Regions from separate parts of the Streptomyces sp. NPDC052036 genome, predicted to be linked through region 2. Evidence: riboswitches for the same ligand, from Rfam matches in the RefSeq annotation. Region 2 holds a riboswitch; the other holds the start of a gene.
What was found. A riboswitch is a leader RNA that binds a small molecule or an ion and turns the genes downstream of it on or off. The one in region 2 is predicted to bind thiamine pyrophosphate.
Positions count from the first base shown of each region.

Region 1: it holds a riboswitch for thiamine pyrophosphate, as region 2 does, so the genes downstream of both, thiO (glycine oxidase ThiO) here and AB0L95_RS35950 (cytosine permease) in region 2, are expected to answer to the same signal.

Region 1 is NZ_JBFAWW010000026.1:79,215-86,492, forward strand. It holds gene AB0L95_RS29350 (deoxyribonuclease IV) at 1-32, opposite strand, end outside; gene pknB (Stk1 family PASTA domain-containing Ser/Thr kinase) at 89-2,002, opposite strand; gene AB0L95_RS29360 (thiazole synthase) at 2,129-2,923, opposite strand; gene thiS (sulfur carrier protein ThiS) at 2,928-3,128, opposite strand; gene thiO (glycine oxidase ThiO) at 3,125-4,291, opposite strand; TPP riboswitch at 4,290-4,402, opposite strand; gene AB0L95_RS29375 (FAD-dependent oxidoreductase) at 4,624-5,850, shown strand; gene AB0L95_RS29380 (Rv2175c family DNA-binding protein) at 6,003-6,368, shown strand; gene thiE (thiamine phosphate synthase) at 6,482-7,132, shown strand; gene metF (methylenetetrahydrofolate reductase [NAD(P)H]) at 7,254-7,278, shown strand, end outside.
Region 2 is NZ_JBFAWW010000043.1:27,548-34,825, reverse strand. It holds gene AB0L95_RS35960 (arsenic transporter) at 1-545, opposite strand, end outside; gene thiD (bifunctional hydroxymethylpyrimidine kinase/phosphomethylpyrimidine kinase) at 777-1,580, opposite strand; gene AB0L95_RS35950 (cytosine permease) at 1,577-3,007, opposite strand; TPP riboswitch at 2,999-3,092, opposite strand; gene AB0L95_RS35945 (jacalin-like lectin) at 3,186-4,517, opposite strand; gene AB0L95_RS35940 (endonuclease) at 4,669-5,325, opposite strand; gene AB0L95_RS35935 (DUF3140 domain-containing protein) at 5,333-5,671, opposite strand; gene AB0L95_RS35930 (DNA starvation/stationary phase protection protein) at 5,738-6,220, opposite strand; gene AB0L95_RS35925 (WhiB family transcriptional regulator) at 6,217-6,489, opposite strand; gene AB0L95_RS35920 (thiolase family protein) at 6,640-7,278, shown strand, end outside.

The DNA.
Region 1 (7,278 bases), on a different contig from region 2:
CCGAGGGCGCCGGGGGACTGCGGAGTGCTCACGCTCCCAGGGTGTCACGCGGCCCGGGCCGCCCGGGCGGCCGGGCGGCCCGGGCGTCTCAGCGGATCTTCAGGGTGATCGTGGACCCCTTGGGCGCTTTCTGCCCGCCCTTCACCGACTGGTGCTTGACCGTGTCGCCGAACAGGCCCAGCAGACCGCGGTCCTCCTCGACCTGGAAGCCCGCCGCCTCCAGGGTCTTGCGCGCGTCGTCGACGTTGTCGCCGACCACGTCCGGCACCTCGACCTGCTCGCGGCCCTTGGAGATCGTCAGTGTGACCGTGTCGCCCTCGGCGACCTGCTTGCCCGGCTCCGGGGACTGCCGGGCGACCTTTCCGGCGTCGAACTCGGAGGTGACCTGCGTGTCCGCGATCCTCACCTTCAGGCCCTCGTCCTGCAACTGGGCCGTGGCATCGTCGAGGTCGGAGCCGGCGACCTCGGGGACCTCCACCGGGCTGCCCTTGCTGACGGTGAGCGCGATCGCCGAACCGCCGTGGCGCTTGGTGCCCGCCCCCGGGTCCGTGCCGATCACGGAGCCCTTGGACACGTCGTCGCTGAACGCCTGGGTGACCATGCCCGGGACCAGGCCGGCCTTCTTCAGCCGCTCCTGAGCCCTGGCCAGAGGGTCGCCCTTCACGTCCGGCACCTGCACCGTCTCGGGGCCGTCCGAGAGGGTCAGTGTCACCGAGTCGTGGGAGCGGATCCGCTCGCCCGCCGCCGGATCGGTGCTGAGCACCGTGCCCTGCCTCACCGTGTCGCTGTAGGCGTGCCTGACCTGCCCGACCTCGAGCCCGGCCCGCTGCAGCCGGGTCCGCGCCTCGGCCTCGGTCTTCGCCAGCAGCGGCGGCACCTTGGTGAACTGGCCGGAGTTGATGTACCAGACGCCGGCGCCGGCGCCGAACACCACCAGCGCGGCGAGGACCAGCGCCAGCACCCTGCGAGGGCGCCCGGCGGGCTCGGCGGGCGGGGTCTGCAGCACGCTCGTCCGGTTGAACACGGCCGTGTCGTGGGCGGGGTCCTCGCCGTCCACGGGGCGGACCGGCAGCAGACGCGGGATCACGCTCGTACGGTCCCCGGCGTTGTCGTGCTCCGCGGCGAGGGCGCCCGGCGGTACCGCGTCCAGCTGTTCCGCGGTGAGTTCGCTGCGCGCGTCGAGCACCTGCCCGAGCAGCGCCACCGCATCGTCCGGACGCAGCTCGGGGTTGCGGGCGGTCGCCGTCGTGACCAGTTCGTCGAGCTCGATCGCCAGCCCCGGCACGGCGGCCGACGGCGGCGGCACATCCTCGTTCAGGTGCTGGTAGAGCACCTGGGCGGGGGAGTCCCCGCCGTGCGGCTTGGCGCCGGTCAGCATCTCGTACAGGACCACCCCGCACGCGTACACATCGACCCGGGGGTCGGCCGTGCCGTGTTCTATCTGCTCCGGGGCGAGATAGGAGACGGTGCCGAGGACGGCGCCCGTGGTGTTCGTGACGGTGTCGACGGCCCGGACGAGACCGAAGTCGGCCACCTTGACCCGGCCGTCGTCGCCTATCAGGACGTTCTCCGGCTTCATGTCCCGGTGCACGAAACCGGCGCGGTGCGCGGCGCCGAGCGCGGCCAGCACCGGCTCCAGGATGTCCAGGGCGGCGCGCGGCTGGAGCGCCCCCCGCTCGCGCAGCACGTCCCGCAGGGTGCAGCCCGCGATGTACTCCATGGCGAGGTAGACGTAGGACCCGTCGGCGCCCTGGTCGAAGACCTGCACCACATTGGGGTGGGCCAGGCGCGCGACCGACTTGGCCTCACGGATGAAGCGCTCCACGAAGCTCGCGTCGGCGGCCAGCGCCGGGTGCATCACCTTGAGCGCGAGGACACGGTCGAGGCGGGTGTCCAGGGCCCGGTAGACCGTGGCCATCCCGCCGATCGCGATCCGTGCGTCGACGCGATAGCGGCCGTCGAGCACCTGCCCGACGAGAGGGTCCTGAAGGGTCGTATCCACGCAGGTGAGTCTACGAGGGACCACTGTCGGTCCCCTCCGCTCCCGCTGCTCGGGGCATGACTGCAGCGGAGCTGTGACGCGGACCGCACGCGGCCCGGCCCCCGCGGCGGACGGCCGGGGCGGGTCTCAGAACGCGGGCCGCTCCGGGTCCAGGCGCGCCATGCCCTCCGTCGGGGACGACGCCTCCGCGAAGTGCCGGCGGGGAATGCGCCCCGCCCGCCGGGCCAGCCGGCCCGCCTCCACGGCGTGCCGCATGGCCTCCGCCATCAGGACCGGTTCCTGCGCCCGGGTGACCGCCGAGGCGAGCATCACTCCCGCGCACCCCAGTTCCATGGCCAGGGCCACGTCCGAGGCCGTGCCCGCCCCCGCGTCCAGGATCACCGGCACGCGTGCGTGCTCGATGATCAGCTGGAAGTTGTGCGGATTGCGGATGCCGAGCCCGGAGCCGATCGGCGAGCCGAGGGGCATGATCGCGGCGCAGCCGACCTCCTCCAGCTTCCGGGCGAGGACCGGGTCGTCGTTCGTGTACGGCAGCACGGTGAAACCGTCGTCGACCAGGGTCTCGGCCGCGTCCAGCAGCTCGATGGGGTCGGGCAGCAGGGTCCGCTCGTCGGCGATGACCTCCAGCTTCACCAGATCCGTGCCGAGCGCCTCGCGCGCGAGGCGGGCGGTGAGCACCGCCTCGCCCGCGGTGAAGCAGCCCGCCGTGTTGGGCAGCACCCGGATCCCGAGCCGGTCGAGCACGGACAGCACCGAGCCGTGCACCGAGGCGTCGACGCGGCGCATCGCGACCGTCGTCAGCTCCGTGCCGGACGCTACCAGCGCCCGTTCCATGACATCGAGGCTCGGCGCGCCGCCGGTCCCCATGATCAGCCGGGACGAGAACGTCGTGCCACCGAGGACGAAGGGGTCGTCGGCCATGGGATCAGCCTCCTTGGACGGCGGTGAGGACCTCGACGCGATCACCCTCGTGGAGGGCGGTCGACGGCCACTGCGTGCGCGGGACGACGGTTTCGTTGAGGGCGGCGGCCACTCCCGAGGGGGCCGCGGTGAGGGCCCGTACGACGGCGTCCAGTGCGATGCCGGGAGCGAACTGTCGGGACTCTCCGTTGACCGAGATGTTCATGCGGGCTGCTCCGTGAGCGCGGTGGCGGCGAACCGCCGGGGGGTGAAGGGGCGGGCCTCGTCCGGGAGGTCGCCCGTGGTCAGGACATGGGCCATGACATCGCCGGTCACCGGGGTGAGCAGGACGCCGTTGCGGTAATGGCCGGTGGCGAGCAGCAGGCCGTCCAGCTCGGTCGGGCCGAGCAGCGGCGCGTTGTCCGGGGAGCCCGGGCGCAGTCCGGCCCGGGTCTCGGTGAGCGGCAGCTCGGTGATCCCGGGGACCAGCTCGTGCGCGTCGCGCAGCAGCTCGTAGACCCCGCCCGCGGTGACCGTGGTGTCCCAGCCCAGCTCCTCGCTGGTCGCGCCGACCACCAGCTCGCCGTTCTCGCGCGGCACCAGGTAGAGGTGGCCGCCGCGGACGACGGCGCGCACGGTACGGCTCAGGAACGGGGCGTACCGCTTCGGCACGGTCAGCCGCAGCACCTGCCCCTTCACGGGGCGCACGGGCGGCAGCACCTCGTCGGGCACCCCCGCGAGCTGCCCGCTGAGACTGCCCGCGGCGAGCACGACCTGTTCCGCGGCGAGCTCGGTGCCGTCGGCGGTCCTGACGCCGGCGGCCCGCCCCCGCAGCACCGTCAGCCGTTCGGCCCACCCCCGGTGAAAGCCGACCCCGGCCCGTTCGCAGGCCGTGACCAGCGCCGCGACCAGCCGCCGCGGGTCGATCTGGTGGTCGCCGTCGACCTTGAGCCCGCCGCGCACCCCGGGCGCGAGCATCGGCTCCAGGCGTCGGCACTCACGGCCGTTCAGCCATTCCGACGCGAGGCCGGAGCGCTGCTGCAGGGCGTGCAGGTCCCGCAGATGGGCGCGGTCGTCGGCGTCCAGCGCGACGGCGAGCGTGCCGCACCGGCGGTACCCGAGGTCCTGGCCGGTGGCCTCGGTCAGCTCGGCGGCGAAGTCCGGGTAGCGCCGCGCGGACTCCAGATTGAGCGCGAGCAGCGTCTGCTCGCCGTAGTGCAGTTCGGTGACGGCGGCCAGCATTCCCGCGGCCACCTGGGCGGCGCCGCCACCCGGTGCGGGATCGACCACGGTCGTGGCGAGCCCGTGCTGTGCGGCGCGCCAGGCCGTGACGAGTCCGATGATCCCGCCCCCGACGACGAGGACGTCCGAGGCACGTATGGGCGACATGGGCATTCAGCCCCCTCCCTTCGCCGGCATGATCCGGATCAGGTTCGTACGGTCGGAGGCCGGCCAGCCTCCCTCTCAGCCCGGTGCGTCCGGGCTCCCGCGAGTGCTTGTTACGGGGGCCACCCTAATCCGTGGCCGTCCGTGCCGGTAAGGGAGCCTCCCGGGGACCGAGGTTGTGGTGCGCCACGGCGGGTAGGCGCAAGGGGACCGCCCCGGTTTCCCGGCAGGCACGGTTCGGGCGGGGTCGCGGCAGGCAGCGGGACGAGTGCTGTGCAGCAGGTCACTCAGCATGCCCGCTGACTGACACATTGTCAGTTGGCTAGGGTGATCAGGTGAGCGAGCAGACGCAGGAGCGGGGCGATTCGGCACGGCGCGTCGTCGTCGTGGGTGCGGGCATGGCCGGGGTGCAGACCGCGGTCGCGCTGCGCGAACAGGGGTTCACCGGCCGGGTGACGCTGATCGGGGCGGAGCCGCACCAGCCGTACGACAGGCCGCCGCTGTCCAAGGCCGTGCTGCTCGGCAAGGCCGAGGGCTCCGCCTTCGACGTCGACTTCGAGGCCCTCGGCATCGAGCTGCGGCTGGGCTGCGAGGTGGTCGGCCTGCGCCCCGGCGATCATGAGCTGGACACCGTGGAGGGATCGGTCCCCTACGACGTGCTCGTTCTCGCCACCGGAGCGGAACCGATCCAGCTGCCGGGCGCGGAAGGCGTCCCCGGGGTGCATCTGCTGCGCACGCTGGACGACGCCGAGCGGCTGCGGCCGGTCCTCGCCGAGCAGCACGACATCGTGGTGGTGGGCGCGGGCTGGATCGGTGCCGAGTTCGCCACCGCGGCGCGCGAGGCGGGCTGCGCCGTGACCGTGGTGGAGGCCGCGGACCGGCCGCTCGCGGGGGCGCTGCCCGCGGAGGTGGCCGCACCGATGGCGGCCTGGTACGCGGACAGCGGGGCCGAACTGCGCACCCACGCGCGCGTGGACCGCATCGAGCCCGGGGCCGTGGTGCTCGACGACGGGTCCCGGGTGCCCGCGGACGCGGTGGTCGTGGGCATCGGGGCGCGCCCGGCCACGGCGTGGCTCGCGGGCTCGGGCATCGAGCTGGGCGTGCACGGGGAGGTGCTGGCCGACGAGCACCTGCGCACCTCCGTGCCGGACGTCTACGCGGTCGGGGACTGCGCGTCCTTCCCGTCGGGCCGGTACGAGCAGCGCCTGCTGGTCCACCACTGGGACAACGCCCTCCAGGGCCCGCGCACGGTCGCCGCGAACATCATCGGGGAGACGCCGATGGCGTACGACCCCGTGCCGTACTTCTGGTCGGAGCAGTTCGGCCGTTTCGTCCAGTACGTGGGCCACCACGCCGCGGCCGACACGACCGTCTGGCGCGGGAACCCGCAGGGCGCCGCCTGGGCGGTGTGCTGGCTGCGCGCGGGCAGCCTGGTGGGCCTGCTGGCGGTGGGCCGCCCCCGGGACCTGGCGCAGGGCCGCCGTCTGATCGAGTCGGGCACCCCGATGGACCCGGAACTGCTGGCGGACCCGTCGCGCCCGCTGAAGGAGGCCACGGCGTAGGGGGCAGATCCCGGGCGCTGCGTCCGGGCCCTCGCGCAGCCCCCCGTTCGCGGGACGGCCGGGGTCCTTCGTGTCCACCGCCGGAGGCAACCGGCACTCCACCGGAGGCGCCCCGCTTCCGACTGTCAGTCCGGGATGGCACGCTTGATCCCGTGACCGAGATTGACGCAAAGATTGATGCTCTCGTCCCCGGCTGGCTCACCCTCCCCGACATCGCCGAGGCACTCGGCGTCGAGGTGACCCGCGTGCGGCAGCTGGTCAAGGAGGGCCAGCTCATCGCCGTACGCCGTGGCGAGAACCGCGCACTGCACGTCCCCGACGCCTTCATCGACGGGGACAAGGTGGTCAAGGGCCTGTCCGGGACCCTGACCCTCCTGCGGGACGACGGCTTCACGGTCGAAGAGATGATCGAGTGGCTGTTCACCTCCGACCCGACCCTCCCCGGCACCCCCGCACAGGCCCTCATGGAGAATCGCGGCACGGAGGTGAAGCGCCGCGCGCAGGCGCTCGCCGTCTGATCCGAGCGAGACCAACCGTCCGGCGTACGGGCCGCGGGTCCAGGGGCCCCGGCCTCCGGCCGTCCGCGCCCGCCGCGGCCCGTACGCCACCGACCCCCCGGGGGGAACCCACCGTGCCCGACACCGCCCGCACCGCGCGGCTCGCCGACGCCCGCGTCTATCTGTGCACGGACGCCCGCACCCGCCAGGGCGACCTCGCCGAGTTTCTCGACGCGGTCCTGACCGGCGGCGTCGACATCGTGCAGCTGCGCGACAAGGGCATGGAGGCGGCCGAGGAACTGGAGCACCTGGCGGTCTTCGCCGACGCCTGCGCCCGCCACGGCAGACTGCTGGCGGTGAACGACCGCGCGGACGTCGCCCACGCCGCCGCCTCGGACGTCCTGCACCTCGGGCAGGGCGACCTTCCCGTCCCCGCGGCCCGCGCCGTCCTCGGCGACGACGTCCTCATAGGCCGCTCGACACACTCCGTGGCGGAGGCCGAGTCCGCCGCCGCGCAGGACGGAGTGGACTACTTCTGCACGGGCCCCTGCTGGCCCACCCCCACCAAGCCCGGCCGCCCCGCCCCCGGCCTCGACCTGGTCCGGCACACCGCCGCGCTGGGCACCGACCGGCCCTGGTTCGCCATTGGAGGCATCGACCTCGGCAATCTGGACCAGGTGCTGGAGGCCGGCGCCCGCAGGGTGGTCGTCGTCCGCGCGATCACGGAGGCGGACGACCCCGGCGCGGCGGCGGCAGAGTTCGCGAAGCGGCTGCGCACGGCGTAGGACGCCCGGCTCGTCGGCCCGATCGTGCGCCGGTGTCCGACTGGTGGACAACAGTGCGACAATTCCGGCAAATCCACGTCGTCCGGTTGGGGGACCGCCTCCCCCTGGCTAACCTGCGACTATGGCCCTCGGAACCGCATCCACGA
Region 2 (7,278 bases):
ATCAGGGCGGCGAAGCGGGTGAAGCTCAGCCCGGCCGCGCCGAACGCGAGCAGATTGGTGAGGTTGGAGACGGGCAGCAGCAGCGAGGCCGTGTTCGACAGATGTGTGCAGGCGTACAAATGCGGCTTCGCGCGCGCGCCCATCCGGGCCGCCGTCGCGAACACCACGGGGGTGAGCAGCACGATCGTGGCGTCCAGGCTGAGCACGGCGGTGATCACCGAGGCAAGCGCGAAGACGGCGGTCAGCAGCCGGCCGGGACGGCCCGCCGCCCAGCGCGCCATCCACGCGCCGCAGGCCCGGAACAGTCCCTCCGCGTCGCAGAAGTGCGCCACCACCAGAACGGCGGCCAGGAAACCGACTACCGGCCCGAGGCGTTCGGCCTCGGCCCGCGCGTGGTCCAGCGAGAGTGCGCCGGTCGCCACCACGATCCCGGCGGCGGGAACCGCCACGACCGCCTCCGGCAGCCCGAAGGGACGGATCACCGCGCCGGCCAGCACGGCGATGAGCAGGAGGACGGAGAGGGCCTCGGCGAGCGGGGTGTTCAGGGTGCGGTCCTTCCTTGAGCGGGGAGCGGGGCCTTGAGCCGGGTGGCTGCTGCCCTGCCATCACACCAGGCCGGCCAGCCGGTCCATCACACCAGGCTCGACGGCCGGCCACGGCACGCCGGACCGCACGGCCGACTGCGGCAGGCGGGGCCGGACGGCTGGTTCCCGCACGCAGGCTGGTCAGCGCGCCTCGGCGTGCGGTGCCGCGGGCACCTGTGTCACCCGCCCCCGTCAGCGTCCCCCGAGCTCCCGCAGCCGCCACCCGTGGTCCACCGGCCCGATGCCGGCACCCAGTGCGAAGCCCGCCGCGATGGCCGCCGTGACGTACTCCTTGGCCCTGCGGACCGCCTCGGGCACCGGGAGGCCCTGGGCGAGCCCGACCGCGACGGCCGAGGCGAGCGTGCAGCCGGTGCCGTGGGTGTGCCGGTTGTCGTGGCGCTCGGCGCGCAGCCAGTGCTCCGCTCGGCCGTCCGTGAGCAGGTCCACGGCCGCCCCGGGCAGATGACCGCCCTTGACCAGGACCCATCGGGGCCCGTACGACAGCAGGCGTTCGGCCGCGCGCCGCATCCCGGGCTCGTCGGTCACCCGGAGGCCGGTCAGCTCCGCGACCTCGTCCAGATTGGGCGTGGTGACCGTGGCGAGCGGCAGCAGCCGGGTGCGTACGGCGTCCAGCGCGTCGTCGGCGAGCAGCCGGTCCCCGTGCTTGGAGACGCTGACCGGGTCCACGACGACCGGGGCCGCCACGTCGGTGAGCAGGTCGGCCACCGTCGTGACCAGGGTGGGCGAGGCGAGCATGCCGGTCTTGACCGCCTGGACGCCGATGTCGTCGACGACGCTGCGGTACTGCGCGCGGACCGCCTCCGCGGGCAGCTCCCAGGCGCCCTGCACCCCGACGGAGTTCTGCGCCGTGACCGCGGTGATCACACTCATGCCATGGGCGCCGAGCGCCAGCATCGTCTTGAGGTCGGCCTGGATCCCGGCACCGCCGCCGGAGTCGGATCCGGCGATCGTGAGCACACGGGGTGGCGCGGTCATGCGCGACCCTCCTCTCGGGTCTCTGTGGTTCCTCGGGTTTCGCGGGGCTGTCGGGCGCGCAGGGGTGCGTACACCGCGAGCGCCACCACGAACGCCACGTAGTACGAGATGTCGGCGCCGTGCAGCGCGTGGGCGACCGGGCCCACGTACAGGCCGGTGTCCATGAACGGCACCGCCGCGGCGAAGGCGACGGCGAACGCCAGTACCGGGGGCCAGGCCTGCCGGGGCCGGGCCGCCTCGGCCGCGAGATCGATGCGGGTGCCGCGCCGGGCGAGCCAGTCCACGACCACGATCGCCACGAACCCGGGGATCCAGTAGCTCACGAACAGCAGGACGTTCTGGAAGCGAGCCGTCGTGTCGGCCGCGTGCATCCACAGCACCAGCGGGAAGCCGAGCAGCACGGCGAGCGCGGCCGCCGCCGGGCGCGGTATGCGTACGCCCACGGTCTGCAGTGCCAGCGAGCCGCTGTAGTCGTTCATCGCGTTGCTGCACAGTGCCGCGAGCGCCACGGCCAGCAGCCCGAAGGCGCCCCCCGCGCCCCCGCCCAGCAGCGCGTCCACCCCGGTGGCCGTCTGGTCGGTCAGCGCGGACGCGCCCCACAGCCCGAGGGCCTGGACGGCCACGTAGGACACCACGAGCCCGAGCAGCGTGCACCAGAACATCCGGGGACGGGACGTGGCACGCGGCAGATAGCGGCTGAAGTCGCTGGCGTACGGGGCCCAGGACAGGGCCAGACTGAGCGCGATGGTGCTGGTCAGCACGAACGCGCCCGCCCGGTCGGCGCCGTGCGCGCTGCCTGTCGCGGCCACCTGGACGCTGCCGGACATCCGCAGGGCGATCAGCGCGAAAGCGGCCGCGAGCACGAAGGTCATGACGATCTGGAGGCGGTGGATGGCCTCGTAGCCGAGGACTCCCAGGGCCCCCTGCGCCAGCATGATGGCAAGGACCCCCAGCCAGAACGGCCAGCCGCACAGCCGCGCCAGCGCGTCCCCGCCGAAGAGCCCGATCAGCGCGTCCCAGGCGACCGACGACAGCCACTGCAGCACACCGGGCAGCGCGACCGCCCGCCCGAACGCGAGCCGGGCGAGCGGAAGCTGCCCGGCGCCGGTACGGCTGCCCCAGGTGCTCAGATAGGCGGTGGGCACCGCGCCGATCACCGTGCCGAGGACGACGGCGGCGAGCGCGGTGGTGAAGTCCAGGCCGAGCGCGATGCCTATGGTGCCGGTGAACACACCGGTCATGGTCAGATTGGGTGCGAACCACACCGTGAACAGTCGGCCCGCGCCGCCGTAGCGATGGGTCTCGGGGACCGGTTCGATGCCGTGCCCCTCGATCCGGAGATCGCCGGGAGCGCTGGGCATCCGGCCGTCGAAGACGGCTCGCCGGCTGTCGGCGGGCAGCCCGCCGGGAACATGCGCCACAGGCATGAAAGACATCCCTCCGCCAGTACGAACTGGTTCAGGTTCGACGGGTGTGATCTCAGCCCCTGGCGGGGCACCCCGTGTCCGGTACGGCGGCAAGATTAACCCGAGCTCCGGGATGTGCCACAAGGAAGGGCCGCCGCCGGATCCGGCAGCGGCCCTTCTCCCCCTACGACGTGCGGTGTCAGCGCTGGGTGTAGATGAAGCCGGTCTTGTCGACCTCGTCGCCGGAGCGGCCGTGGAATCCGGCGATCTGCCAGCCGCTGGGCGCCGTACGCGTCACGCAGTCGGACGTCGTGGTGCCGCCCGCCAGGCTGTTGCCGAGGTTGGTCGTGAACTTGGCGTAGAAGATCCTCGTGTGGCCGGCGTTCGTGCCCTCGCACAGCTGCGCGCTCGTCACGTACTCGCCGCTGCCCAGGGTGAGGGTCGACGCCGTGCCGCCGGTACCGCCGTGGGCGAGCGTGGTGCCGTTGCTCAGTGTCAGGCCGATACGGTCGACACGGGAGCCGCTGCGCAGGGTGATGCTCGTGGCGCGCGCGCCCGCCGGGACGCTGTCGATGTCGTTGTAGTAGTCCCCGTGCGGCCCGCCGAACTGGTCACTGAGCTGGAAGGCGGAGTTGCGCGTCCAGCCGAACGTCGCGGTGATCGGGTCGTGGTCGGAGAGCATGAGCCCGTCGTCGGTGAGGAACTTCGCGTGCTCGTTGTTGTACGAGGTGGCGTTCAGCGAGACGAGCTTGCTGCCCCGGTAGAGGATCTTGTCGACGACCTCGCAGCTGTTCGTGACCGCGTTCTCGTCGCAGACCAGTGCGTCGCTGCCCTTCGCGGGCGGGGTGCCGCCGCGCACGAGCTGGACCCAGGCGTCGGTGAGACCGGCCGCCGCGGCGAACTCCGCGATCGTGTCACCGGAGCGTGTGTAGCGGGTGTTGGTGTCGCCCATCACCACGACGGCGTTGCCCGCGGAGTGGGTGCGGACGAAGTCCGACAGCTGGCTGAGGTTGTCCGCGCGCGAGGCCAGGTCGCCGTCGTTCGTACCGGCGTTGGTGTGCAGGTCGTAGAAGTCGACGTACACGCCCTCGGCGAGCCGTTCCCGCATGAACGTGAAGCCCTTGGGGGTGAGACAGTCGCCCGAGTCGTACTGGCACGAGTTCCAGTGGACGCGCTCGAAGTCATCGGTGTCGTACGGCAGGCCGGACAGCGTGTTGAGGCCGCTGCCGATGCCGGCCCCGCCGCTGGTGGGCGTGCGGTAGGGGTGTGTGTCGGAGGCGTACAGGTAGGAGTGGTAGTTGAAGTCCTCCTGCACATGGACGATGTCGTACGGGCCGAGCCGCCCGCCGATCGTCGTCGTGCTCGACTGGCGGGGCGTCGGGGCGCTGGAGAGGCCTTCGGGGAGGCCCGCGACGTTGTAGGTGAGCACGCGGAACGTGCCCGAGCCGGCCGCCGTCGCGGCGGGCGCGGCGCTGGTGGGTCCACCGAACACGGCGGCCGTCGCCGCGAGGGTGGCGAGGAGTCTGCGCATGGGGGTACGGCTCCTGGGGTGACGGGAGAATGATGTTGCGCGCATGCCAAAACGTAACGGCCAACGTAGCGGCCGAAGCTGTGAGGGAATGCGCTTTCTGCCGCTTCGGAGAAGACTTCACCCACCGGTCGCCCCAGCGTCGACGACGACCCTATGCCGCGTGTTCCAGGACCTCCTGCGCCACGTTCTCGTCCAGGGCCGCGCGCACCAACGCGGCCGACAGCACCGCCGGTTCGGTGTCCCCGGCGAGCCGCACCAGCCGCTGCGGATCCTTGGGCAGGCCGAGCCGCTCCGCCCCGGACAGGGCCTTGGCGTCCAGATAGGGCCCCACCTCCGGCCAGACTCGCTGTACCTCCCGAAGGAAGATGTCGGCACCGGCCGGCCCCATCCCCGGTATCTCCTGAAGCAACCGGCGCAGCTCAGGAACGTCCCCGTGCGCCTCCTTCCGCATCCGCCGCAGATCGCCGCCCCAACGTTCCGTCAACAGCTCTGCGCCGTTGCCGAGTTGGGTGGCCGTGCGCTCGTCGTAGCGCCGGTAGCCGCCCCGCGCCAGCGCGTCCACGCGCTCCTGCCAGTCGGCCCCGGCCATGCGCCGCGGATCCCGCAGACCCGCGTCCTGCAGCGCCCGCACCGTCTCGAGGGCGATCGAGGTGCGGATGCGGGCGCTCAGCAGCAGGGCCATCAGCAGCAGCCGGTAGAGCGGCTGCGGGGTGTCCTTGAGCGGGATGCCGGCCTCCTCGGCGTAGGTGTGCCCGTGCTCGCCGACCAGTTCCGCGACGACGCGGTCCGCCGTGTCGCGGCGGGGCACGGCGGTCTCACCTCCCCGGCCGGAGCGGGTCATGGCCGATCGTCATCAACCGGTGGCGCCGCTCGTCGTCCACCGCCTCGGGCTCGCTCTCCAGGTCCTGCCGGCCGGTCACGGTGTCCACGACCTCGTACATCACCTGGACGTCGTCGTCGGTCAGATCCGTGCGCCGCTTCTGCAGGATCGCGAGGACGAGCCGCCCGGTCGGCGGGCCCGCCCGCTCGGGCAGCGGCTCGGTGTCCTCGCCCGCGTCACGGACCCGCAGCCAGGCCGCCAGTTCCTGGGACGTCATGTTCACCACGCGGTGGAACTCGGCCCACAGCGCGTCCATCTCCAGGGCGTCGGTCATGGCGTACTCCTCTCCGCCCTCGGCGGCCGGGCCCTGTCCGTCCTCGGCGGGCCCGGCCGCTCCGGTTCAGTCCTCCCGCGGCCAGTTCTCCGCGTCGAACATCCAGCGCTGCTTCTCCAACTCCGCGGTGAGGCCGATCAGCAGGTCCTGGGTGACCGGATCGGCCTTCTCCGTGGTGTCGATCCGTGTGCGCAGCCGTCCGATCGCCGTCTGAAGCGACTCCGCCATCAGCCGTACGACATCCGTGTCGCGCAGCCGGCCGTCCTTCACGCCCGGCAGGCCGAAGGCGGACGCGACGGTCTCCGGCCGGCCGTCCGGCGGGACGCCGAGCGCGGCGGCCCGCTCGGCCACCGTGTCGGCGTACGAGCGTGCCGTTGCCACCACCTCGTCCAACTGGAGGTGGATCGAACGGAACCTCGGTCCGACGATGTTCCAGTGAGCCTGCTTTCCGATGAGTGACAGCCCCAGCAGATCCACCAGGGTCTCCTGCAGGGCGTCCCCCGTGACCCGGCGTGCGGGTTCGGTCAGCGTGCCGTGCACCACGGTCATCGTGCGCTTCTCCTTGTCCTCGGCGTCCTTGGCGTCCGGTCTTTCGCGGTCCGGAGCAACTCGGCACGTTCCTGCTCGCCGGTGCCGCCCCAGACGCCCGCCGTCTGTCCGCTGCGCAGCGCCCAGTCCAGGCACTCGCCGATCACCGGGCAGCGGCGGCAGACGCGCTTGGCGGCGGCGGTCTCCTCCAGCGCGGGCCCTGTGGACCCCACCGGGAAGAACAGATCGGGGTCCTCGCCCAGGCATGCCGCGTGCCGCAACCACTCCATGGCCGCCCGGGTGCCCGGGGCGGATGGGGTGAAACCCGGCAGGAGCGCGCCCGGGAACAAGGTCTGGGAGCTTCCCGGCGGGGCGTCCGCGGTCTATAGTTCAAAACTAGCGGTGCTAATTAATGGTTGAGGTCGATCAGGAGTCCCGTCGTGCGTACCGTCCACTTCGCGGCAGCCCGCCGCACCCCCATCGGCAAGCTGCGCGGCGCCCTGTCCTCCGTACGGCCCGACGACCTCGCCGCAGCGGTGATCCGCGACCTGGTCGCACAGGTGCCCGGTCTCGACCCGGCCCGTATCGACGACGTCTACTGGGGCGCCGCCAACCAGGCCGGCGAGGACAACCGCAACGTGGCCCGGATGGCCGTCCTTCTCGCCGGGCTGCCCGCATCCGTCCCGGGCGCCACGGTCAACCGGCTGTGTGCCTCCGGCCTGGAGGCGGTGACGGCCGCCGCCCGCACGATCGCCGCGGGCGAGGCGGACATCGTGCTCGCGGGCGGCTCCGAGTCCATGAGCCGCGCCCCCTTCGTGCTGCCCCGCCCCGACGAAGTACTGCCGCACCGTATGGAGACCGCCGACACCCGTCTCGGCTGGCGCCTGGTCAACCCCGCGATGAAGGACCTCCATGGACTGCTGTCCATGGGGGAGACCGCCGAGGAGGTCGCGGAGCGGTACGGGATCGAACGCGCCCGCCAGGACGAGTTCGCGCTGCGCAGCCACCGCCGGGCCGCGGACGCCCGCAAGAACGGCTGGTTCGACAGCGAGTTGCTGCCCGTGACCAGGCCCGACGGG